Regions from separate parts of the Mesorhizobium sp. 1B3 genome, predicted to be linked through region 3. Evidence: predicted binding sites of a transcription regulator. Region 3 holds the regulator's gene; each other region holds the start of a gene.

Region 1 (5,928 bases), on a different contig from region 3:
GTCGATCGCCCCGAGCTCCGACAGCAGGCCGCGGGCTTCCGCCAGCGCCGGCGCGGGCGGGCGATCCAGGAAGGCGAGGCTCGTCGGATCGGCGACGCCGAAGGCGGCGCAGTCGAGCACCAGCCCTGAAAGGTCGGCTTCGAGAATTTCCGGCGGCGTGAAAGGCGGGAACGCGGCCGTCTGCTCGGCGCGCCAGAGCCGGATCGCGACGCCTGGTTGGGTACGGCCGGCGCGGCCGGCTCTTTGCGCGGCGGATGCTTGACTGACCCGCACCGTCTCGAGCCGGGTCAGGCCGGTGGCGGGTTCGTATTTCGGCAGCCGCGACAGGCCGGAATCGACAACAACGCGAACCCCGTCGATGGTGATCGACGTCTCCGCGATGGCCGTGGCAAGCACTACCTTGCGCCGGCCGGCCGGCGCAGGGCGGATGGCGGCATCCTGCGCCTTGCCGTCCATCTGGCCGAAGAGCGGCGCGATGTCGACATTCTCCGGCACCCTGCCTTCCAGCCTCTCCGCCGTTCGTTGGATTTCGCGCTGTCCGGGCAGGAAGGCGAGCACGCTCCCGGGCTCGTTCGCCAGCGCGGCGCGGATCGCTTTCGCCATTGCGTCCTCGAGGGGCATGCCGGCCGGACGCTCCTCGTGGCGGATGTCGACGGGGAAGCTGCGTCCCTCGCTTTCGATCACCGGCGCGTCGTCGAGCAGCTGGGCGACGCGTGCGCCATCGAGGGTTGCCGACATGACGAGCAGGCGAAGATCGGGACGCAGGGCGCCTTGCACGTCCAGCGCCAGCGCCAGGCCGAAATCGCCGTCGAGCGAGCGCTCGTGGAATTCGTCGAAGATTACAGCCGAGATCCCGGAAAGCTCGGGATCGTCGAGGATCATGCGCGCGAGCACGCCCTCGGTGACGACGATGATGCGAGTGGCACTAGAGATCCGGTTCTCCATCCGCATGGCGTAACCCACCCTTCCGCCTGGCTCCTCGCCCAGCAGGGCAGCCATGCGCCGCGCGGCGGCGCGGGCGGCGAGGCGACGCGGCTCAAGCAGCAGGATCCTGCCGTCGCCTCGCCAGGCCGCGTCGAGCAGTGCCAGCGGCACCAGCGTGGTCTTGCCGGCGCCGGGCGGCGCGACGAGCACGGCGTTCGGCCCGTCGTCCAGCGCGTTCCGCAACGCCGGCAGGACGGCCGTGACGGGAAGCTGGGGCAGATCTGTCACTCTTTCTTCCATCTTCGCGCGGGAAAAGCCGTGGCGGAGATATCAGCGCCGGCGGGAGCGTGGCAACCGACTAAGGCTCGCTCTGCACCGTGAGCTCCACGCGATCCGCGGCGAAGCGCGTCTCGGCGAACTGGATCGGAAGATTTTCCGGATCGACATTGATGGCCACCGTGACGAGCACGATCGCGCCCGGAGAAAGCTGGAGATCGGCAAGGTCGGAGGTATCGGCGTGGCGCGCCGAGACCAGAGTGGACTTTCGGAAATAGTCGTCGACACCGAAGGCCTTGAAGGCGGCCGTGATCGATCCCGTGCGCGCAAAGACCTTTTCGAAGCCGGGGAAACGGACGGAATCGATCCAGCTCGTGGCGCGCGAGACCGGCCGCCCGTCGGCCTCGCTGAGGATCTCCAGCCGCAGGACGGGCGCATCCTGGGGGAGGCCGAGCGCTTCGGCCGTCCGCGCATCCGCCGGTTCCATGGCATGCGCCAGCAGCGCCCCGCGCCTGTCGCGGGCCTGGCCCATCAGGCCGGTGGAGAACCGTGTGCGCGCCGAAATCGGATAGCTCAGCCGGCGGCGCTTTTCGATGAAGGTGCCGCGGCCCTGTTCGGCGCGCAGCACGCCCTCCTGGACCAGAGCGGCGATGGCGCTGCGCACCGTGTGGCGGTTCACCTTGAACCGCTCGGAAAGAACGAGCTCGGGCGGCAGCCGGCCGTCCTCGCCCAGTGTTCCGGCGGCTATGCCCTGCCGGATCCTGTCGGCGATCTGCCGCCACAGCGCCACTCCGCTTCGTCGCTCCACCGTGGTGGGCTCCATCATCTTTCTCCCTCCTGTCACAAACACGTCATGGACACAGGTTAGAAGCCAGGTATAATTTGTTCAGTTGTATAGAACAATAGACAAATCGAGCGAGGCGCGAATGAAGGTGGATAGACGACAGGAAAAAGAGGCCGAAGCGGCCCGCAAGTCCGCCATGGCCGTGATGTCGCAGGCGCCGGCCGACGCGCTGAAGCGGGCCTGGATCGAAGCCGGCTTCGAGGTCGAGGCGCATGCGGTGCGCGGGCCGGAGATCGGCTTGGTGACCGTGCGGGGCCGCATCGGCGGTGGCGGGGCTCCCTTCAATTTCGGCGAGGCGACAGTGACGCGCGCCACGGTCCGGCTCTCCACCGGCGAGATCGGTCACGCCTATGCGCTCGGCCGCGACAAGGAGAAGGCGCGGCTTTCGGCGATTGCCGACGCGTTGTGGCAGGACCCGGCGAGGCGCGGCGATGTCGAAGCGAAGCTGCTTGATCCGCTTCGAGCGGTGCTCGGCGAGGCCGACCGGCTACGGCGAGCCGAAACGGCTGCCACGAAGGTCGATTTCTTCACCATGGTGCGCGGAGAGGATTGATGGAAGCTCAAACGATCGAAGGCGGTTTCGGCAATCCGGTATTCGATGCGCAGATCGTGTTCCGCGCCGTGATGGATGCCATGGCCCGACCGGGTTCTGTAAGGCCGATGCCCGTCCTCGCGAGGCCGCCGGCGCCCCTGTGCCCGAGCACGGCGGCGGTGGCGCTGGCCCTGTGCGACCACGATACGCCGCTGTGGCTCGATACGTTCCCCCAGGCCTCCCCGGCGGTGAAGTCATGGCTCGGCTTCCATACCGGCGCGCCGATGGCCCGCACGCCCGACGAGGCGCTTTTCGCGGTTGTCGCCGCGCCCGGCGAGCTGATCTCGCTCGATAATTTCGCGCAGGGCACCCAGGAATATCCGGACCGCTCGGCCACGCTCATCCTGCAGGTGGAGACCCTTTCCGCCGGGTCTCGACTCCTGCTCGAGGGGCCGGGCATCGAAAAGGCGGCCAGCCTCTCGCCATCGCCGCTGCCGCGCCACTTCGTCGAGCAGTGGAAGCAGAACAACCAGCGTTTCCCGCGCGGTGTCGACGTGATCCTCGCCGCTCCCGAAGGCGTGGCTTGTTTGCCGCGCACCACCCGTATCCAGGAGGCCTGACGATGTATGTCGCCGTCAAGGGTGGCGAGGCAGCCATCCGCAATGCCCACAGATTGCTTGCCGATCGCCGGCGCGGCGATCGTTCCGTGCCGGCACTGCGCCTCGACCAGGTGGTGGAACAGCTTGGGCTCGGCGTCGATCGCGTGATGAGCGAGGGGTCTCTCTACGACAAGGAACTCGCCGCGCTGGCCATCGTCCAGGCACGGGGCGACCTGATCGAGGCGATCTTCCTCGTTCGCGCCTATCGGACGACCTTGCCGCGCTTCGGATACACGAAGCCGATCGACACCGCCGCGATGCTGGTGGAACGCAGGGTTTCAGCCACCTACAAGGACCTTCCCGGCGGGCAATTGCTCGGCCCGACCTTCGACTACACGCATCGCCTTCTCGATCCCGATCTGGCCGCCGGTGCGCCGGTCGATGCGTCCGAGCAGCGTGATGAAGCGGCGGCCGAGCGCATGCCGCGTGTCTCGGAAATCCTCGCCCATGAGGGGCTGATCGAGACCGACGTCGAATTGCCGGACGATCATGAGACCGGCGACATCACGCGCCAGCCGCTGGAATTCCCGATGGAACGCGACATCCGCCTCCAGGCGCTGTCGCGTGGCGACGAAGGGTTTCTGCTGGCGCTCGGTTATTCCACGCAGCGCGGCTACGGCCGCAACCATCCCTTCGTCGGGGAAGTCCGCATCGGCGAAGTCGAGTTGGAGCTGGAAGTTCCCGAACTGCCGTTTCCCGTCACCCTCGGTCGCATCCGGGTGACGGAATGCCAGATGGTGAACCAGTTCAAGGGTTCGGCCAAGGCGCCGCCGCAATTCACCCGCGGGTACGGGCTGGTGTTCGGCCAGTCCGAACGCAAGGCGATGGCCATGTCGCTCTGCGACCGTGCGCTGCGCGCCCGCGAGTTCGGCGAGGACGTGGTTGCCGCCGCGCAGGACGAGGAATTCGTCATCTCGCATTCCGACAATGTGCAGGCGACGGGTTTCGTCGAACATCTGAAGCTGCCGCATTACGTCGACTTCCAGGCCGAACTCGATCTCGTGCGCCGCATGCGCGCCGAGCATGACGGCCGCAACGATGCCGAGACCGAAAGCCGGGAGGCCGCGGAATGAACGCCCACGCCAGCGAAATCGCTTCCTACAACTTCGCCTATCTCGACGAGCAGACGAAGCGCATGATCCGCCGGGCGATCCTGAAGGGCATCGCCATTCCCGGCTATCAGGTTCCCTTCGCCTCCCGCGAAATGCCGATGCCTTATGGCTGGGGCACGGGCGGCGTGCAGGTGACGGCATCGATTATCGGGCCGGACGACGTGCTCAAGGTCATCGACCAGGGCGCCGACGACACCACCAACGCCGTGTCGATCCGCGCTTTCTTCCAGAAGGTGGCCGAGGTCGCTGTGACGACCGAGACCGCCAAGGCGACGATCATCCAGACCCGCCACCGCATCCCGGAACATCCGCTCGCCGAGGGTCAGACGCTCGTCTACCAGGTGCCGATCCCCGAGCCGCTACGCTTTCTCGAGCCGCGCGAGACCGAGACGCGCAAGATGCATGCGCTCGAGGAATACGGCCTCATGCATGTGAAACTCTACGAGGACATTGCCAGGCACGGCCACATCGCCACCACCTACGCCTATCCGGTGAAGGTCGAGGGCCGCTACGTGATGGATCCTTCGCCGACGCCCAAATTCGACAATCCGAAGATGCACATGTCGCCCGCGCTCCAGCTGTTCGGCGCGGGTCGCGAGAAACGCATCTACGCCATCCCGCCCTTCACCAGCGTGGTGAGCCTCGATTTCGAGGACCATCCGTTCGAGATCCAGACCTTCGAGGAACCCTGCGCCTTGTGCGGCGCCAGGAAGGTTTATCTCGACGAGGTGATCCTCGACGATCGCGGCGGCCACATGTTCGTGTGCTCCGACACCGATCACTGCGAGAAGCGCAGGGAAGAGGGACATCGCGGCCATCTCGCGGGAGAGGCGTGATGGTGACGGCGGTTTACAACAAGGGATCGAAGCAATGACCGACGAACCGCTTCTGCGCGTCACGGCGCTGTCGAAATATTACGGCTCGCGCATCGGCTGCGAGGACATCTCCTTCGATCTCTGGCCGGGCGAAGTGCTGGCCATCGTCGGAGAATCCGGCTCCGGCAAGACGACCCTTCTCAACTGCCTCTCGACCAGGCTTCTGCCGACCTCCGGCACTGCGGCCTATCGCATGCGCGATGGCATGTTCCGCGACCTCTACCGTATGAGCGAGGCGGAGCGGCGCTTCCTGATGCGCACCGACTGGGGTTTCGTCCACCAGAACCCCGCCGATGGGCTGCGCATGACCGTCTCGGCCGGCGCCAATGTCGGCGAGCGGCTGATGGCGATCGGCGATCGCCATTACGGCCGGATCCGGGCGACGGCGGTCGATTGGCTGTCGCGTGTCGAGATCGATGAGGATCGCATCGACGACGAGCCCCGCGCCTTTTCCGGCGGCATGCGCCAGCGCCTGCAGATCGCCCGCAACCTCGTCACCGCCCCGCGCCTCGTCTTCATGGATGAGCCGACCGGTGGGCTGGACGTTTCGGTCCAGGCACGGCTGCTCGATCTCCTGCGTGGGCTCGTCACGGATCTCGGCCTCGCGGCGATCGTCGTCACCCACGATCTTGCCGTGGCACGGCTCCTGTCGCAGCGCATGATGGTGATGAAGGATGGCCATGTCATCGAGACCGGCCTGACCGAC
Region 2 (5,928 bases), on a different contig from region 3:
ACCACGATCGGTTCCGGCATCTGGCCCGTGGTGATCTTCCTCACGGTGGCGTTGATCTTCCATGTCGCGCTCCGCTACACGCGCTATGGCAAGTTCACCTATGCGATCGGCGCCAATGTGCAGGCCGCCCGGGTCTCCGGCATCGACATCGAGCGGCACCTCATCAAGGTCTATGCTATTGCCGGCCTGCTTTCCGGACTGGCCGGCGTCGTCACCGCCGCGCGCGCCCAGACCGCGCAGGCCGGTATGGGCGTGATGTACGAGCTGGACGCCATCGCCGCGGCCGTCATCGGCGGCACCTCACTCACCGGCGGCGTCGGGCGCATCACGGGGACGGTGATCGGCACGATCATCCTGGGCACCATGACCTCCGGCTTCACCTTCCTGAGGGTCGACGCCTTCTACCAGGAGATCATCAAGGGCATGATCATCATCGCCGCCGTCGTCGCCGATGTTTACCGGCAGAAGAGCCGGAAGAAGTAGCCGCGGGGGCGCGGGGACCCCTCATCCGACCGAGCTTCGCTCGGGCACCTTCTCCCACAAGGGGAGAAGGGAACGACCGCCGCAACGTCGATGCCAACCGCCAGCGTTTGCTATTGGCAGGAGCGCTCATGCCAAACTCCAGCCTTCTCCCCTTGTGGGAGAAGGTGGCCTCGCGAAGCGAGGTCGGATGAGGGGTAATCGCTCAGGAGCGTTTGGAAAGCCTGGTGAAATGGCCCATCTTGCGGCCCGGCCGGGCTTCGGCCTTGCCGTAGAGATGCAGGACGAGGTGAGGCTCGGCGAGCAGCGCCGGCACCTTTAGCACGTCGTCGCCGATCAAATTCTCCATAACGCAGTCCGAGTGGCGCGAGGCGTCGCCGAGCGGCAGGCCGGCGACGGCGCGCATATGCTGCTCGAATTGCGAGATCGCGCAGGCGGCCTCCGTCCAGTGGCCGGAATTGTGGACACGCGGCGCGATTTCGTTGGCGAGCAAGCCGCCATCGGCGAGCACGAAGAATTCGACGCCGATGACGCCGACATAGTCGAGCGCCGACAGGATGGCGAAGGCTGCCGCGCGTGCCGCCGCCGCCGTTTCGGGCTTGATGGCGGCCGGCACGGTGGAACTGCGCAGGATACCTTCGCGGTGGACGTTCTCAGCCGGCTCGTAAGCCGCAAGGGCGCCGTCCCTGCCACGTGCGGCTATCACCGAGATCTCGCGTTCGAAGGGCACGAAGCTCTCCAGGATGAGCGGCACGCCACCCATTGCCTGGAACACCCCCGCCGCTGGCTCGCCGGCACGGAAGACGCGCTGGCCCTTGCCGTCATAGCCCAGGCGACGGGTTTTCAGGATGCCGGCGCCGCCGAATTTGTCCAGCGCCTGCGCCAGTTGCGCGTCGCTGTCCACGGCACGAAATTCCGCCGTGGATATTCCGATATCGTTCAGGAAGGTTTTCTCGACCAGCCGATCCTGGGCCACCTCGAGCGCCCGCGCCGGCGGGAAGACAGGGACCAGGTCCGACAGCTTCTCGGCGGCCGCGACAGGCACGTTCTCGAATTCATAGGTGACGACGGCGCTTTCCCGGGCGAGCTCGGCGAGGGCAGCGGGGTCGTCATAGGCCCCGACGATCTGGCGATTCGCGACCTGGGCTGCCGGACAGCCCGGCTCGGGTTCCAGGACGATCGTGCGGTAGCCCAGGCGCGCCGCGGCCATCGCCAGCATTCGACCGAGCTGGCCGCCGCCGACGATACCGATGGTCGAGCCGATGGGAAGGGCGGTCATGCCTGGTCCGACGGTCTGTCGGCCACCTTAGCGGTCTGCGCCGCGCGCCAGTCGTCGAGGCGTCCGGCGAGCGCTGGGTCGCCAAGCGCAAGCACCGCGGCGGCAAGGAGAGCGGCGTTGACGGCGCCCGCCTTGCCGATGGCGAGCGTGCCGACGGGAATGCCGGCCGGCATCTGCACGATGGAAAGCAGGGAGTCCTGGCCGGAGAGCGCCTTCGATTCAACCGGCACGCCGAAGACGGGGAGCGGGGTCAGCGCCGCGGCCATTCCCGGAAGATGGGCAGCACCGCCGGCGCCGGCGATGATCACCTTGAAACCGGCTTCCTTGGCACCCCTGGCGAATTCGTAAAGGCGTTCCGGCGTGCGGTGCGCCGAAACGATGCGGGCGTCGTGGGAAACGCCCAACGCGTCGAGCGTTTCGGCGGCATGACGCATGGTCGCCCAGTCGGACTGACTGCCCATGATGATCGCGACGTCGGCTCGGCTCACCAGCATCTCCCGGATTATCCGCGCGGGATTAAGCGGTGAATGGTGAATGGTCAATGGTGAATGGCTTTCTGCGGAACGCAGCCGTATGCGTTCCGTTCACCCTTCACCATTCAGGCGATGATGTCGGGGATGATCCTGTCTTCCAGCATCTTGAGCTTGTCCTTGAGAACAAGCTTCTTTTTCTTCATGCGCTGAATCTGCAGCGGGTCGCAGCCGGTTGCGATCATGGCGTTGATGGCCGCGTCGAAATCCGCATGCTCCTGCTTCAAACGTGCAAACTCGAGACGAATCTCGGCCTGTTCCTGTTCCGACATGTCTACCGTCTGAAGTCTCCGACGCCACTTCGAGGCGCCAACCGGCGGGTCCGGAGCCTCTCGAATCCGGCGGCCAGCTCTTACCACATTTCAAGGCTTCGGGAAATGCTACTACGACCTATTCGACTTTAAGCCGACTTGGTGTCAGAGTGTCACCGTACCGTCACGGGACCGGCCGGCCCCTCGGACGGGCCGTAGGCGGTGCTTCGAGAAACCATGAAAGGGAGAACCAATCATGTCTCTTGCATCCCATCTTGATGAGCTGAAGCGCAAGCACGGTGACATCGAGCGTGAAATCGACGAAGCGATGGCGCATCCGTCGGTCGACGACCTTGAAATCGTGAGCCTCAAGCGACGCAAGTTGGCGCTCAAGGACGAGATTGAAAAGTTGAGGTCGCGTTCCACGACCCATTGACCCCCAGCATTCCAATTGCCGTGCGCGGCGCACGGCCTAGTCGGCGGCAGCCCTGCCGCCGACTCTCCCTATAAGCCTTTGTGCGGCGGCAACACCGGCTGAATCTCAACCTCCTCCTTCTTCGGGTTCGGGGTTGGCGCGCGGGTCGAGGTGCACGGCCTCCGGCGTGACCGCCCGGTCGGCCGGCATCGTCTGGAAGGCTTCGCGGGCCTCGAGCGGCACAGGAGCGCGGCGGTTGACGCGCAAGGCGGCGTAGCCAGCCAGCAGGAAATGCGCGAGCGCGGTGGCAAGGAACAGACCCTCGGGATGCAGCCTGTCCATGAGGGCCGCCGCGATCACCGGGCCGATCATGGTGCCGAAGCCGTAGAGCAGCAGCAGTCCCCCCGACACCTTCACGAATTCCTCGGCGCTGGCATGGTCGTTGGCATGGGCGACGGCCACCGAATAGAGCGTGTAGGCGAGCGCGCCGTAGCAGGCCGTCATGGCGATAATGAAAAAGGCGGAGCGCGGCGCGACGATATAGATCAGCACGCCGATCAGCGCGGCTCCGAGTGCGGCTCCGCCGAGCACGTAGCGCCGGTCGGTCACGTCCGAGATGCGCCCCACCGGCATTTGCAGCACGGCGCCGGACACCACGACAAGGCTCATCATCAGCGCGATCCCGGCCGTCGAAATGCCGATGCGCGCGCCATAGACGGCGCCGAGCGTGCCCCAGGCGCCGTTGGCGACGCCGATCAGCAGGCAGCCGACGAATGACACGGGCGAATTGTCGTAGAGTTTCCCAAGATCGAGTGAGACATCCTGCAGGGGTTTCGGCATCGCCTGGCTCGATACGGCTGTGGGGATCAGCGAGCAGCAGAAGAAGATGCCGGTGACCATGAAGAGGGCGTCGGTGCGGATGTCGCCCGCCGCGACGATCATCTGGCCGGCCATGATGGACGCATAGGTGACCATCATATAGAGGCCGAAGACGGTGCCGCGGTTTTCGTTGGTCGCCCGCTCGTTCAGCCAGCTCTCGATGACCATGAAGGCGCCAGCCATGGTGAAACCGGTGAAGGCGCGCAGCACGATCCATACTGTCTGTTCTATGATCAGCCCGGTGAGCAGCGCGATGATGGCGCCGAACGCGGCGAAGGCGCCGAAGGCCCGCACATGACCGGCCCGACGCACGAGGCGCGGGGCGAAGAAGCATCCCGTGACGAAACCCGCGGCCCAGGCTGTTCCCATGAGGCCGAGAGCCGTGGTGGAGAAGCCTTCGAGCTGACCGCGCAACGGCAGGAGCAGCCCGTGCAGGCCGGAAGCGGCAAGCAGGAAGGCCGTGCCGCGCAGGAGCGAAAAGATCGGTCTGTAGGAAGCGAGCATGCGTGGGTCCGGAGGCGGGAAGGATCGGAACAATATCGTCAAACGATAAAGCGTTTCAGGCTTTTCAACGGCGATCCAGCGCCACAGGTTTCAACTTTCGCGTCGAAACAGCGCCTCCGCCGCCGCCTTTGTCGCGCCTTTGGCCTTCAGCTCGGCCTCGAGCCGGTGGATCTCGACCTTCAACTGGACGATGCGCTCGTTGAGTTCGCCCACTGACAGAAGCGAAAGATCCTGGCCGATCTCGTGAACGCGAGGCTTTTTCACAGATTCGTCGTCGAAGATGGCCATTTCGCTTCTCCGGTTTGATTGTCCAACAGGGAGAATACATAGTCGGGGATCGATGATGCAATTGCCGGCTCTGCCGGCGACAGGACGAGACGCCGATCATGACCGAAACGTTGAAGCTTCCCACCCGGATGACCGCCATCGCCATCACCGAGCCGGGCGGCCCCCGGATGCTGAAGCCGGAGAAGCGCGACGTTCCGATCCCCACGCCGGGCGAGATCCTGATCCGGGTGCGCGCTGCGGGCGTGAATCGGCCGGACGTTGCGCAGCGCAAGGGCGCCTATCCGCCGCCGCCGGGTGCTTCGGACCTGCCGGGCCTCGAAGTCTCCGGCGAGGTCGCCGCGGTCGGCGAGGGCGTCTCGCGCTGGCGTGTCGGCGACGCGGTCTGCGCCCTGACGCCCGGCGGGGGCTATGCCGAATATGCGAAGGTCCACGAGAGCAACGCGCTGCCGCTGCCGGCCGGCTTCACCTTCACCGAAGCGGCGGCGCTGCCGGAGACCTTCTTCACCGTCTGGCATAACGTCTTCGAGCGCGGCGCGCTGAAGAAGGGGGAGAGCTTCCTCGTGCATGGCGGCTCGTCCGGCATCGGCACCACCGCGATCCAGCTCGCCTCCGCCTTCGGCGCCTATGTGCTGACGACCGCCGGCTCGGACGAGAAATGCGCGGCCTGTCTTTCCCTCGGCGCCGACAGGGCCATCAACTACCGGCGGGAAGATTTCGTGGCCGTCACCAAGGAGGCGACGGGCGGGCGCGGCGCCGACCTGATCCTCGACATGGTCGGCGGCGACTATGTCGCGCGCAATTACGACGCCGCCGCCGTCGACGGGCGCATCGTGCAGATCGCGACCCAGGCCGGGGCAGTGGCGAGCGCCGACTTCGCCAAGCTCATGGTCAAGCGTCTCATCCATACGGGCTCGACGCTTCGGCCGCGCACGGTCGAGTTCAAGGGCGCGGTGGCGGCGGCATTGGAGGCGCAGGTCTGGCCGCTTCTGGCAGACCGCCGCATCGCCCCGGTCATGGACATGATCTTTCCCTTCCGCGAGGCATGGCGAGCACATGAACGCATGGAAGAAGGCGAGCATATCGGCAAGATCGTGCTGGACGTCGCCTGAACGAGACAGTTCTCGCATGCAGAGATCTTTGCACCCCATAGATCTTCCGCCTCGTCGAGAAATCGTTGCGAAGAGGCGGACGAACCGCTATATGAAGCGCGATTTCCCAATTTTTGGTGGTTTCCATCCACCGCCCGCGCCAGGGACGCGGGCGAACGAGAGGATTTGACCCATGGCCAACACGCTTCTGATG
Region 3 (5,928 bases):
CCATCTATCTTGAGGAATTCGCCAAGAAGAGCCGGCTCACCGATATCATCGAGGTCAATATCAACAATCTGGCAGCGGTGCCGTCTATCGTCTTCGGCCTGCTCGGCCTCGCCGTCTTCATCAACTTCCTCGGCCTGCCGCGGTCGGCCGCGCTGGTCGGCGGCATGGTGCTGACGCTGATGACGCTGCCCACCATCATCATCGCGACGCGCGCCGCGCTCGCCGCCGTGCCGCCGTCGATCCGCTCGGCCGCGCTCGGCCTGGGCGCTTCGAAGACGCAGATGGTCTTCCACCATGTCCTGCCGCTCGCCGCACCGGGCATATTGACCGGCACGATCATCGGGCTCGCCCGCGCCCTCGGCGAGACCGCGCCTCTGCTCCTTATCGGCATGGTCGCTTTCGTGGCCGATTATCCCTCCACGCCGCTCGACCCGGCGACGGCGCTGCCGGTGCAGATCTACATGTGGGCCAACGAAGCCGAGCGCGCTTTCGTGGAGCGCATGTCGGGAGCCATCATCATCCTTCTCATCTTCCTGATGGCGATGAACATCACGGCGATCGTGCTGCGGCGCCGCTTCGAACGGCGCTGGTAAAAAGGAGCCATGTCCCCATGAATGTGATGACGGAAAACAAGCTCGAAGAAGCAGTGAGGAACAAGATGGCCGGGACGCCGAACGAAGCGATCAAGATCCGCGGCGACAAGGTCACGGTCCATTACGGCGACAAGCAGGCCCTGTTCGACGTCGATCTCGACGTGCGCGAGAACCAGGTGACGGCTCTCATCGGGCCCTCCGGTTGCGGCAAGTCGACCTTCCTGCGCTGCCTGAACCGCATGAACGATACGATCGACAGCGCCAAGGTGGGCGGCACGATCACGCTCGACGGCGAGGACATCTACGACCCGAAGATCGACGTGGTCGAGTTGCGCGCCCGGGTGGGCATGGTGTTCCAGAAGCCCAACCCTTTCCCGAAGTCGATCTACGAGAATGTCGCTTACGGCCCGCGTATCCATGGGCTCGCCAAGAACAAGGCCGAACTCGACGAGATCGTGGAGCGCAGCCTGCAGCGGGCAGCGATCTGGAACGAGGTGAAGGATCGCCTCGCCGAGCCGGGCACAGGCCTTTCCGGCGGCCAGCAGCAGCGGCTCTGCATCGCCCGCGCCATCGCGGTCTCGCCCGAGGTGATCCTGATGGACGAGCCGTGCTCGGCACTCGATCCGATCGCCACGGCCAAGGTGGAGGAATTGATCGACGAACTGCGCGAGAACTACACGATCGTCATCGTCACCCACTCCATGCAGCAGGCGGCGCGCGTCTCGCAGCGCACGGCCATGTTCCATCTCGGCTATCTCGTCGAGGAGGGGGCGACCGACAAGATGTTCACCAACCCCGACGACAAGCGCACCCAGGACTACATCACCGGCCGCTTCGGCTGAGCCGGCGACGGGTTGCGGCGGACACACTTACGAGGACGTAAACATGGCCCAACATACGGTCAGGTCATTCGACGAGGAACTCGGCCACATCGACCGGCTGATCCGCGACATGGGCGATCTCGGCGGCGCGATGGTGAAAGGTTCGATCAAGGCACTGCTCGCTTCCGACACCGCGCTCGCCCAGCGCGTCATTTCCGACGATGCGGTGATGGACGCCAAGCAGCGCGAGCTCGACGAGCGTGCCATCACCATCATCGCCAAGCGCCAGCCCATGGCGCAGGATCTGAGGGCCGTGGTCGGCGCCATCCGCATGGCTGCCGATCTCGAACGGGTCGGCGATCTCGCCAAGAACATCGCCAAGCGGGTCGGTGCGGTCGGCCAGAGCGTCATGCCGCGCGGGCTGTCGCATTCCATCGAGGCGATGTCGGCGCTGGTGCTCGTCCAGGTCAACGCCGTGGTCGAGCACTATGTGGCGCGCGACACGCAGGCGCTGGTGAAGCTGCGCGCCGACGACGAGAAGATCGACATCCAGTACACGGCCATTTTCCGCGAACTCCTCACCTACATGATGGAGGATCCGCGCAACATCACGGCCTGCACGCATCTGCTCTTCTGCGCGAAGAATCTGGAGCGGATCGGCGATCACGTCACCAATATCGCCGAGAACGCCTATTATGTGATGACGGGTGAGCAATTGCCGGTGCAGCGCCCCAAGCTCGACGAGACATCGCAGATCGCGCTCGCCGAATAATCCCTTCCAAGCAGGTTTCTGTCGGAAAAACGTCGGCCACTTTTTCGAAACCTGCTTAGCCCACGGAGGCCAAGGACGGATGATTGCACCCAAGATCATGGTCGTCGAGGACGAGGAGCCGCTTTGCGTTCTCCTGCGCTACAATCTCGAAGCCGAGGGTTATCAGGTGGAGGTCGTCACGCGCGGCGACGAAGCCGAGCTTCGCCTTCAGGAAAACGTGCCCGACCTCCTGGTACTCGATTGGATGGTGCCGGCCGTCTCCGGCATCGAGCTCTGCCGTCGGCTCAGGATGCGGCCGGAGACCGAGCGGCTGCCGATCATCATGCTGACGGCGCGCGGCGAGGAAAGCGACCGCGTGCGCGGCCTCTCCACCGGCGCCGACGACTATCTGGTCAAGCCCTTCTCGACGCCTGAATTCATCGCGCGGGTGCGGGCGCTGCTGCGCCGGGCCAAGCCCGAAGTGCTGTCGACCGTGCTCAAGGTGGGCGACATCGTGCTCGACCGCGAGTCGCACCGCGTCTACCGCAAGAAAAGCGAGATCAAGCTCGGCCCGACCGAGTTCCGGCTGCTGGAATTCATGATGCAGCATCCCGGCCGCGTCTTCTCGCGCAGCCAGCTTCTCGACAATGTCTGGGGCGAGACGATCTACATCGACGAGCGCACCGTGGACGTCCATGTCGGGCGGTTGCGCAAGGCAGTGAACACGCCGCGCGCGCCCGACGTCATCCGCACCATCCGCGGCGCCGGCTACGCCATCAACGAGGCGTAGACGATCCTTCTTGTCCGGCGCTCGAAAACCCCTCATCCGACCTCGCTTCGCGAGGCTCGTTGACTCCCGAATAATACTTATACAATATAACAATTGGCGCGGGGGCGGCTGCCGCCATCCGCTCAATCGGGAGGACTGGCATGAAAAGATTCATTCGCGCGGCGGCTGCCGCCACCTTCTTGCTTCCCTTGCTGGCCGGGGCGGCCAGCGCCGACGTCACGATCGGCGTCACCGTCTCGTCGACCGGACCGGGAGCGGCGCTCGGCATTCCGCTCAAGAACTCCGTCGAGCTGTGGCCCAGTGAAATCGACGGCGAAAAACTCAACGTCATCGTGCTCGATGACGCGGGTGACCCGTCGGTCGCGACCACCAATGCAAGGCGCTTCGCCAATGACGACAAGGTCGACGTCATCATCGGCTCGGCGCTCACTCCGGCATCCATCGCTGTCTCCAGCGTGGCGACCGAAACCGGCACGCCGCACCTCGCCTGCTCGCCGGTGCCGCCCAATGTCGCCGGCGCCAAATGGACGTTCGTGTTGCCGCAGGCCGCCGATCTCATCGCCCGCACCCTCTTCGCCAGGATGCAGAAGGATGGGGTGAAGAATGTCGGCTATATCGGCTTCTCCGATTCCTACGGTGATCTCTGGGTCAACCAGTTCAAGGCGATGGGCAAGGACTATGGGCTGAACCTCATCGCCGAGGAACGCTATGCCCGGCCCGATACGTCCGTTTCCGGTCAGGTTCTGAAGCTGGTCGCCGCCCAGCCCGACGCCGTCTTCGTCGGCGCCTCCGGCACCGGCGCGGCGCTGCCTCAGCTTGCGCTGCGCGAGCGCGGCTTCAAGGGGCAGATCTACCAGACCCACGGCGCGGTGACCTTCGACTTCCTGCGTATCGCCGGCGCTTCGGTCGACAACACCGTCTTCGCCTCGGGACCGGTGATGGTGGCCGAGCTGCAACCGGATTCCTCCGAGACCAAGAAGGAGGGGCTGGATTATGTGACCGCCTACGAGGCGAAGTTCGGTGAGGGCACCCGCACCCAGTTCGGCGCCCATATCCATGACGCCATGGCGATCCTCAAGAAGGCGATCCCCGAGGCCAAGAAGAAGGCGGAGCCTGGCACGCCGGAATTCAAGGCGGCCCTTCGTGACGCCATCGAAAGCGGCGGCCCGTTCCCGGCCAGCCAGGGCGTCTTCGAATACAAGGCGGACGATCACTACGGTCTCGACGAGCGCGCCGTGGTGCTGCTGACCGCGAAGGATGGCAAGTTCGAACTGGTGAAGTAAGACGGCCGGGTTCTGCACTGTTGGGTGGCCGGCCGCCAGGGAACGGAATGGATCCACGGGTCACGCCGCCATCGCTTCGCTCGGCGCCGGCCCGAGGATGACGATCGCATTGAGGCTGACGCCAATCGCCAACGTTTGTGATTGGCGGCGGCCTAGATGACATCGTCATCCTGGACCCGCAGGCGAGCGAAGCGAAGCCGAAGGTGATCCGAGGATCCATTCCGTGTCATCGCGGCAGGCCGCCCGGCGGTTCCGAAGCTGCCGCAGCCGCAGCGCTGCAATAGCGGATGTCTTTCTACTCCCCGCCGAGATAGCTTGCCATCAGTGCGGGGTCGACGGCGAGTTCCGCCGCCGGGCCCGAGCGCCTTATTTCGCCGAGCTCGACGAGATGGCCCTCGTCGGCGATCTCCAGCGCCGCCCGCGCGTTCTGCTCGACCAGCAGGATCGAGACGCCGGACGAGCGCAGCTCCGAAACGATCGTGAGGATCTCCGCGACGATCTTCGGCGCGAGCCCCAGACTCGGTTCGTCGAGCAGAAGGAGCCGCGGCCGGCTCATCAGCGCGCGGCCCAGCGCCAGCATCTGCCGCTCGCCGCCTGAAAGCGTGCCGGCGAGCTGGCGGCGCCGCTCGGCCAGCCGGGGAAAGCGCTGATACACCTCGCCGAGCGTCTCCTTGCGGTCGGCGGCGCGGCGCAGGAAGCCGCCGAGCTCCAGATTGTCCTCGACCGACATTGTGGCGAAGAGCTCGCGCCGTTCGGGCACGAGGCACATGCCGGCCGAAACCCTGCCTTCGACGGAGCGGGGCGCCGGGCGGCCCTGGTAAAGGACGGTTCCCGAACAGGGGACGACGCCCATGATGGCGTTGAGAAGCGTCGTCTTGCCGGCGCCGTTGGCGCCGATCACCGTGACGATGCTGCCCGCATCCATCCCGAACGAAATGCCGTGCAGGATTTCGGCATGGCCATAGGAGACGCGGATGTCGTTCACCTGGAGAAGCTTGCCGCTCACGCCACGCCTCCGAGGTAGGCCGCGATCACCGCGGGATGCCGGCGCACATCGGCCGGCACGCCTTCGGCGATCAGCGTGCCGAAATCCATCACCACGACACGATCCACAAGCCCCATGACGAAGCTCATGTCATGCTCCACCAGAAGCACGGCCATTCCTTGGCCGCGCAGCTTGGCGAGAAGCGCCGAGAGGTCCTGCTTCTCGCCGTGACGCAAACCGGCTGCGGGCTCGTCGAGCAGCAGTACGCTCGGATCGAGCGACAGCGCACGGGCGATCTCGAGGATACGGATCTGTCCGAGCGCGAGATCGCCGGCCGGCCGGTCCCTGTGCTCGGCGAGGCCGACGCGCTCGAGCTGCCGCTCGGCTTCCGCCAGCAGCACCCCCTCTTCCTCGCGTTCGAGATGCAGTAGGCTGCGCACCACACCCGCCTTGCCGCGAAGATGCGCGCCGAGGGCGACATTCTCCAGCACCGTCATGTCCGGCAGGATCTTGGCGTGCTGGAAGGTGCGGGCGATGCCCTGTCGGGCGATCGCGCCGGGCCGGCGCAGCTCTCCGTCCCGGTTGCCGAAGACGATACGGCCGCCTGTGAGGGAGAGCATGCCGGTGATGAGATCGAAGGTCGTGCTCTTGCCGGCGCCGTTCGGACCGATGAGAGCGACGATCTCTCCGGCCTTGACCTCGAAG
Region 4 (5,928 bases), on a different contig from region 3:
GGGAAGGATATGGCGGAACAGGATGGTGATCGGCCTGAGCCCGATCAACCGGGCGGCAAGCACATATTCCTTGTTGGCCTCGACGAGCACCGAGCCGCGCACGGTGCGGGCGTACTGCACCCAGAAGCTGAGGCCGATCGACAGGACGAGCACGCCGAAGACGATGTTTCCGTAGGCTTGCGGCCCCGCGAGCGCTCGCGCGACGCCGTCGATCAGCAGCGCCGTCAGGATCGCCGGGAAAGTCAGTTGCACGTCGGCGATGCGCATGATGATCGTGTCGGTCAGCCCGCCGGCATATCCGGCGATGAGGCCGAGGCTGACCCCCAGAATCATTGCGAAGATCACGCTGGCGAAGCCGACCGCGAGGGAGATGCGCATACCGTAGAGGATGGTCGAGAGAACGTCGCGACCCTGGTCGTCCGTGCCGAGCAGGAAACCGGGCTGGCCGTCGGCGGACCAGGCCGGCGGGTAGAAACTGTCCATCACCGACAATGAGGCGGGGTCGAACGGATTCTGGGGTGCGATCAGCGGCGCGAAGATCGCGGCGAGCACGAGCAGCAGGCTGACCAGGGCCGAAGCGACGACCAGGGGAGAGCGTCGGAAGGAGTAGAACATGTCGCTGTCGAGGACACGTCGGAAGGCTCCCGATTGCCGTTCGGGACGCATGATCGTCTCGCTCATGCCTTCGCCCCTCCGATGCGGATGCGCGGGTCGACCATGACATAGAGCAGGTCGACGACGAAATTGATCAGGGTGAAGAGAAAGGCGATCAGCAGCAGATACGCCGCCATGATCGGTATGTCGACATTCTGCACCGCCTGCAGGAAGAGCAGCCCCATTCCCGGCCACTGGAACACGGTTTCGGTGATGATCGAAAACGCGATGATCGAGCCGAGTTGCAGACCGGTGATCGTGATCACGGGCACGAGCGTGTTCTTCAGCGCGTGCCCGAAATTGATGGCCCGGCTGGAGAGACCGCGCGCGCGGGCGAACTTGATGTAGTCCGTGCGCAACACTTCCAGCATCTCGCTGCGCACCAGGCGCATGATGAGCGTCATCTGGAAGAGGCCGAGCGTGACGGCGGGCAGGATGAGCGAGACGAGGCCGGAGCGCGTGAGCAGGCCAGTGGTCCAGAAACCGCCGAGCGAGACGGTCTCCCCGCGCCCGAACGAAGGCAGCCAGCCGAGATTGACCGAGAAGACCAGGATGAACAGGATGCCGACGAGGAACGTCGGAAGCGACACACCGACAAGGCTGATTGCCATGAAAGCCCGCGACAGCATGCTGTTCGGGTAGAGGCCGGTATAGACGCCCATGGGCAACCCGACCAGCAGAGCGAATGCGGCAGAAACCAGGGAGAGCTCCAGCGTTGCCGGAAGGCGCGAAGCGATCAATCCCGCCACCGGCTGCTTGATCTGATAGGAGATGCCGAAATCGAAACGGGCGGCACTGCCGACGAAGCGCGCGAATTGGACAAGCACGGGATCGTTCAGGCCGAGTTGCTCGCGCAGCTCGGCACGTTGCTCGGGCGTGGTGTCGACGCCGACCAGCTGATTGACGGGGTCTCCGACGAAACGGAACAGCAGGAAAGAGATCAACGCGACGACCAGCATCACGCCGATCATCTGCATCAGGCGCCGTACGGCGAATGCAAGCATGCCAGCCCCTCGCGGCTTGTCCTGCCCGGGCCTCCAAGCCCGGGCAGGGAGTTCGCTAGGCTCAGTTCAGCCTTGCCCAATAGAACAGAACCTGATCGTCGGCGCGCTGCGTGATGTCGAGGTTCTTGCGCTTGCCCCAGGCCAGCGACGGCTGGTGAAGGGGGATATGCGAGGTCTCGTCGATCAGGATCTGATAAGCCTGATGGATCAGGTCGTTGCGCTTGGCGAGATCGGTCTCGACCAGGATCTGGGCGGCCAGCTCGTCGACCTTCTTGTTGCAATAGCCTCCGAGGTTGAAGGGGCCTCCCTTGCCCTTCTCGTCACGGCAGGTCGCGAGGCTGGTGAGTACGTTCCAGGAATCCAGCGAGCTGGGTGTCCAACCGAGCAGGAAGAAATCGGTGTCGTAGCCGCCCGGCGCGAGCACCTTGGCGAAGTACTGCGCCTTCGGCACCGCGTTTAGATTGACCTTCACCCCGATCTTCGCGAGCATCGAGACGACCGCCTGGCAGATGGCCTCGTCATTGACATAGCGGTCGTTCGGGCAATCCATGCCGATCGTGAAGCCGTCGGGATAGCCGGCGTCGGTCAGGAGCTTCTTCGCGGCCTCGGCGTCGTATGGCGCGCGCTTGAAGTCGCCCGACCTTTCATAGAGCTGTTCCGCTATGAGCAGGGCCGAAGGCGTGGACATGCCGCGCATGACACGCTTCTTGATCGCCTCGATATCGATCGCCTGGAAGAACGCCTTGCGGACGTTGGGGTCCCGGAACGGATTCTTGCCCTTGACGTCCGAGGTCGGCAACTCGTCGCGGATCTGGTTGAAGCCGAGATGCATGACGCGCAACTCCGGCCCAACGAGGGCGTCCGTGTTGGGATCGGATTTGACGCGCTCGACGTCCTGGACGGGAACCGGCTCGATCAGGTCCACATCCCCTGAAAGCAGCGCGGCGACACGGGTGCCGTCAGCGGCGATCGGCGTAAAGACGACGCCGGCGAGATTATGTTCCGGCTTGTCCCACCAGCCCTCGTTCACCTTGAAAATTGTCTTCACGCCGGGCTCATGGCTTTCGATGGTGAAGGGGCCGGTTCCGTTGGACCTGTAGGCCGAAGGCGAGGGGTTGGCGTCCTTAGCCGAGACCGGCTTGAGCGCACCCTCCTTCTCCGCCCATTCCTTGTCCATGATGTAGAACGTGTCCCACTCGGCAAAGAGGATGGGATTGGGCGTCTTGAGCTTCACGTCGACCGTGTGGTCGTCGACCTTGATCCATTCCGAATCGGCAGGAATGCGGGTCTTGAGGTCGGATCCGTCGGCGCGGATGCGGTCGGCCGAGAAGAGCACGTCGTCGGCGGTGAAGGCGTTGCCGTTGGCGAACTTCACATCCTTGCGCAGATGGAAGCGCCAGTGCAAGGGGTCGAGCATCTCCCAGCGCTCGGCGAGGCCGGGAATGATCTTGAGGTCCTTGTCGCGCTTCGTCAGACCTTCATAGACGTTGCCGAGCATACCGAGCGTGAAGGTCTCGTTGAGAGTATAGGGATCGAGCGCGTTCAGCGTGCCCTGGAAGGCGAAACGCAGCGTCTTTCCCTCCTGCGCGGATGCCGTCGCGGTTGCGGCTCCCATGAGCGTTGCGACGGCGATGGCGACATGCCCTGCTCGTCGGGTCGCCTGATAAGCGGCCGATCGTAAGTTCATTCCCAGGTCCTCCCACCTTTGAGTTGAATATTAACAGGTTGCATAATTCGCGCCTGCAGGGAACCAGGAATTCCTCCCTGCATCAGCCCGTACGAACCGGTGGCGCGCTACTGGAATCTGTTGCAACCCTCCTTCTGCCGAAAGCGCCGGAACCGTTCCCCTTTTTGCGTCCCGCCGTGAGCTATTCTACATTGCGCCAGTCGCGCCAGGATTGAAATAGACTTGTTGAAGTTTAAAGCATCTGTTTGTGCGGCAAATCCTGAACTTTCAGGAAATAGCGTTTCGGATCATAGGGTTGGCCTTTGCCAGGCAAGGCGTGGAAAACTGCAATCGGAAGCACAATGCTCAGGCCGGCGGGCAGCCGGTACGCCCGGTAGCCAGCTAAGGCAGGCCGGAAGGCGCGCGCCATCGAAAGAACGTCATCAAACTGTTATTCTGGCTGGCTATGCCCGCTTCGAACGCCATCAGGCGCGTCCACCCAGGCACTTCCGTCTAGATGTTCGAAGGTCGAGGCACAATGAACCAGCATCCGAACGAATTCCGCACCAGCCTCCTGGAGGAAAATGACGGGCCGGGTCATAACCCCTCGTCCAATCCGACCATGGGCGAGATCATCGCGACTCGCTTCTCGCGGCGCGCGCTGCTGAAGGGTTCTCTTGCGGTTTCCGCTATCGCTGCCACCGTGTCGCCGATTGCGCTCATCACTGCCGACAACGCCCGGGCGGGAGCGGCGGCTTCCGCTTTCGATTTCAACGAGGTCGAGGCCGGCATCGACGAAAATCACCACGTCGCCGAAGGTTATGATGCCGACGTGCTTCTGCGCTGGGGCGACCCGCTGTTTCCGGACTCGCCGGAATTCGACCCGAAGAACCAGACCGCCGAAGCCCAGGCCAGGCAGTTCGGCTATAACAACGACTATGTCGGCTTCATTCCGATCGACGGTTCACCGAGCCACGGCCTTCTGGTCGTCAACCATGAATACACCAATGAGCACCTGATGTTTCCCGGCATCGTCACCGTGACCGAGGGCAAGATCACGATCGCCGACGCCGATCGCAAGCGCGTCGATATCGAAATGGCGGCGCATGGCGGCACCATCGTGGAGATCAGGAAGGCAGACGGCAAGTGGCAGGTGGTCCGAGACGGCAAGCTCAATCGCCGCATAACCGCCGCCACCGAGATGGAGCTGTCCGGGCCGGTCGCCGGACATGATCGCGTCAAGACCAATGCCGATCCTGCCGGGACCAAGGTCATCGGCACGATCAATAACTGTGCCGGCGGCGTTACGCCCTGGGGCACCTACATCATGGCCGAGGAGAACTTCCACGGCTACTTCATGGGCGACTTGCCGGAAGGCCATGCCGAGGCCGCCAATTACAAGCGTCTCGGCATTCCAGAAGGCGTCTATGCCTGGGGCAAGTTCTACGATCGCTACGACCTTTCCAAGGAGCCCAACGAACCCAACCGTTTCGGTTGGATCGTCGAGGTCGACGTGAGCGATCCGAATTCGGTGCCGAAGAAGCGCACGGCGCTCGGCCGGTTCAAGCATGAGGGCGCGGAATCGATCGTGGCCAAGGATGGCCGTGTCGTCTTCTACCTCGGTGACGACGAGCGTTTCGACTACGTCTACAAATTCGTGACCGCCGGGGCCTTCAACCCATCCGATCGCGCCGCCAATCTGGACCTGCTCGACGAAGGAACGCTCTACGTCGCCAGATTCTCGGACGACGGCAGCATCGGGTGGTTGCCGCTCGTCCAGGGCGAAGGGCCGCTGACCGCCGAGAACGGTTTTGCCAGCCAGGCCGACGTGCTGATCGAGACCCGCCGCGCCGCCGACCTCGTCGGCGCGACCAAGATGGACCGGCCGGAGGACGTCCAACCCAATGCCGTCAACGGCAAGGTCTATGTGATGCTGACCAACAACACCAAGCGCGCGGACGACCAGGTCGACGCCGCCAACCCGCGCGCGAAGAACGCCTTCGGCCATATCATCGAAATCGCCGAAGACGGCGGCGACTTCGCCGCGACCAAGGGCAAATGGGAAGTGCTGCTGAAATGCGGCGATCCCTCCGTTGCCGAGGTCGGGGCGACCTTCTCGACGGGCACGTCGCCGAATGGCTGGTTCGGTATGCCGGACAATTGCGCGGTGGATTCGGCCGGCCGGTTGTGGGTCTCGACCGACGGCAACAGCCCAAAGGCCACCGGCCGTACCGACGGTCTCTGGGCGGTCGATACTGAAGGCGAGGCGCGCGCCACATCGAAACTGTTCTACCGTGTGCCGGTGGGGGCGGAACTCTGCGGTCCGCTTTTCACGCCGGATGACGAGACCGCCTTTGTTGCCGTCCAGCATCCCGGCGACGGCGGCGAGGACTGGGAGAAGTTCGGTCGGCCGTCCTACTACGAGGATCTCTCCACCCGCTGGCCCGACTTCAAGGACGACATGCCGGTGCGGCCGGCAGTGGTCGCCATCACCAAGAAGGGCGGCGGCAAGATCGCGCTCTAAGCAGGTCCAGAAGCGCCCGCACCTTTACGACAACCTGCGACAAGGGAAAGAGCTAGGCAGGCTATGCGTAAGCGATACCC

What was found. Region 3 encodes PhoB, which activates phosphate uptake and scavenging genes when phosphate is short. Its sites were predicted from a motif close to TGTCATNNANCTGTCAT; they were not measured.
Region 1: a site for PhoB is predicted at 2,039-2,055, ahead of phnF (phosphonate metabolism transcriptional regulator PhnF). Genes of this name have one in related genera too.
Region 2: a site for PhoB is predicted at 2,712-2,728, ahead of ACCO56_RS27310 (YdcH family protein). Genes of this name have one in related genera too.
Region 4: a site for PhoB is predicted at 3,763-3,779, ahead of ACCO56_RS17710 (PhoX family protein). Genes of this name have one in related genera too.

Annotation. Positions count from the first base shown of each region.
Region 1 covers NZ_JBJHDO010000006.1:354,628-360,555, reverse strand. Annotated here, with positions in the region: gene hrpB (ATP-dependent helicase HrpB) at 1-1,224, opposite strand, end outside; gene phnF (phosphonate metabolism transcriptional regulator PhnF) at 1,283-2,026, opposite strand; gene phnG (phosphonate C-P lyase system protein PhnG) at 2,127-2,597, shown strand; gene phnH (phosphonate C-P lyase system protein PhnH) at 2,597-3,196, shown strand; gene ACCO56_RS18985 (carbon-phosphorus lyase complex subunit PhnI) at 3,199-4,308, shown strand; gene ACCO56_RS18980 (alpha-D-ribose 1-methylphosphonate 5-phosphate C-P-lyase PhnJ) at 4,305-5,183, shown strand; gene phnK (phosphonate C-P lyase system protein PhnK) at 5,218-5,928, shown strand, end outside.
Region 2 covers NZ_JBJHDO010000013.1:74,251-80,178, forward strand. Annotated here, with positions in the region: gene ACCO56_RS27290 (ABC transporter permease) at 1-483, shown strand, start outside; gene ACCO56_RS27295 (5-(carboxyamino)imidazole ribonucleotide synthase) at 686-1,759, opposite strand; gene purE (5-(carboxyamino)imidazole ribonucleotide mutase) at 1,756-2,253, opposite strand; gene ACCO56_RS27305 (YdcH family protein) at 2,358-2,561, opposite strand; gene ACCO56_RS27310 (YdcH family protein) at 2,797-2,976, shown strand; gene ACCO56_RS27315 (MFS transporter) at 3,082-4,338, opposite strand; gene ACCO56_RS27320 (DUF1192 domain-containing protein) at 4,429-4,626, opposite strand; gene ACCO56_RS27325 (NAD(P)H-quinone oxidoreductase) at 4,725-5,735, shown strand; gene ACCO56_RS27330 (DUF1013 domain-containing protein) at 5,908-5,928, shown strand, end outside.
Region 3 covers NZ_JBJHDO010000024.1:30,827-36,754, forward strand. Annotated here, with positions in the region: gene pstA (phosphate ABC transporter permease PstA) at 1-593, shown strand, start outside; gene pstB (phosphate ABC transporter ATP-binding protein PstB) at 611-1,435, shown strand; gene phoU (phosphate signaling complex protein PhoU) at 1,479-2,186, shown strand; gene phoB (phosphate regulon transcriptional regulator PhoB) at 2,266-2,955, shown strand; gene ACCO56_RS32560 (ABC transporter substrate-binding protein) at 3,096-4,238, shown strand; gene ACCO56_RS32565 (ABC transporter ATP-binding protein) at 4,534-5,244, opposite strand; gene ACCO56_RS32570 (branched-chain amino acid ABC transporter ATP-binding protein/permease) at 5,241-5,928, opposite strand, start outside.
Region 4 covers NZ_JBJHDO010000006.1:90,490-96,417, reverse strand. Annotated here, with positions in the region: gene ACCO56_RS17725 (ABC transporter permease) at 1-681, opposite strand, end outside; gene ACCO56_RS17720 (ABC transporter permease) at 678-1,658, opposite strand; gene ACCO56_RS17715 (ABC transporter substrate-binding protein) at 1,720-3,345, opposite strand; gene ACCO56_RS17710 (PhoX family protein) at 3,863-5,848, shown strand.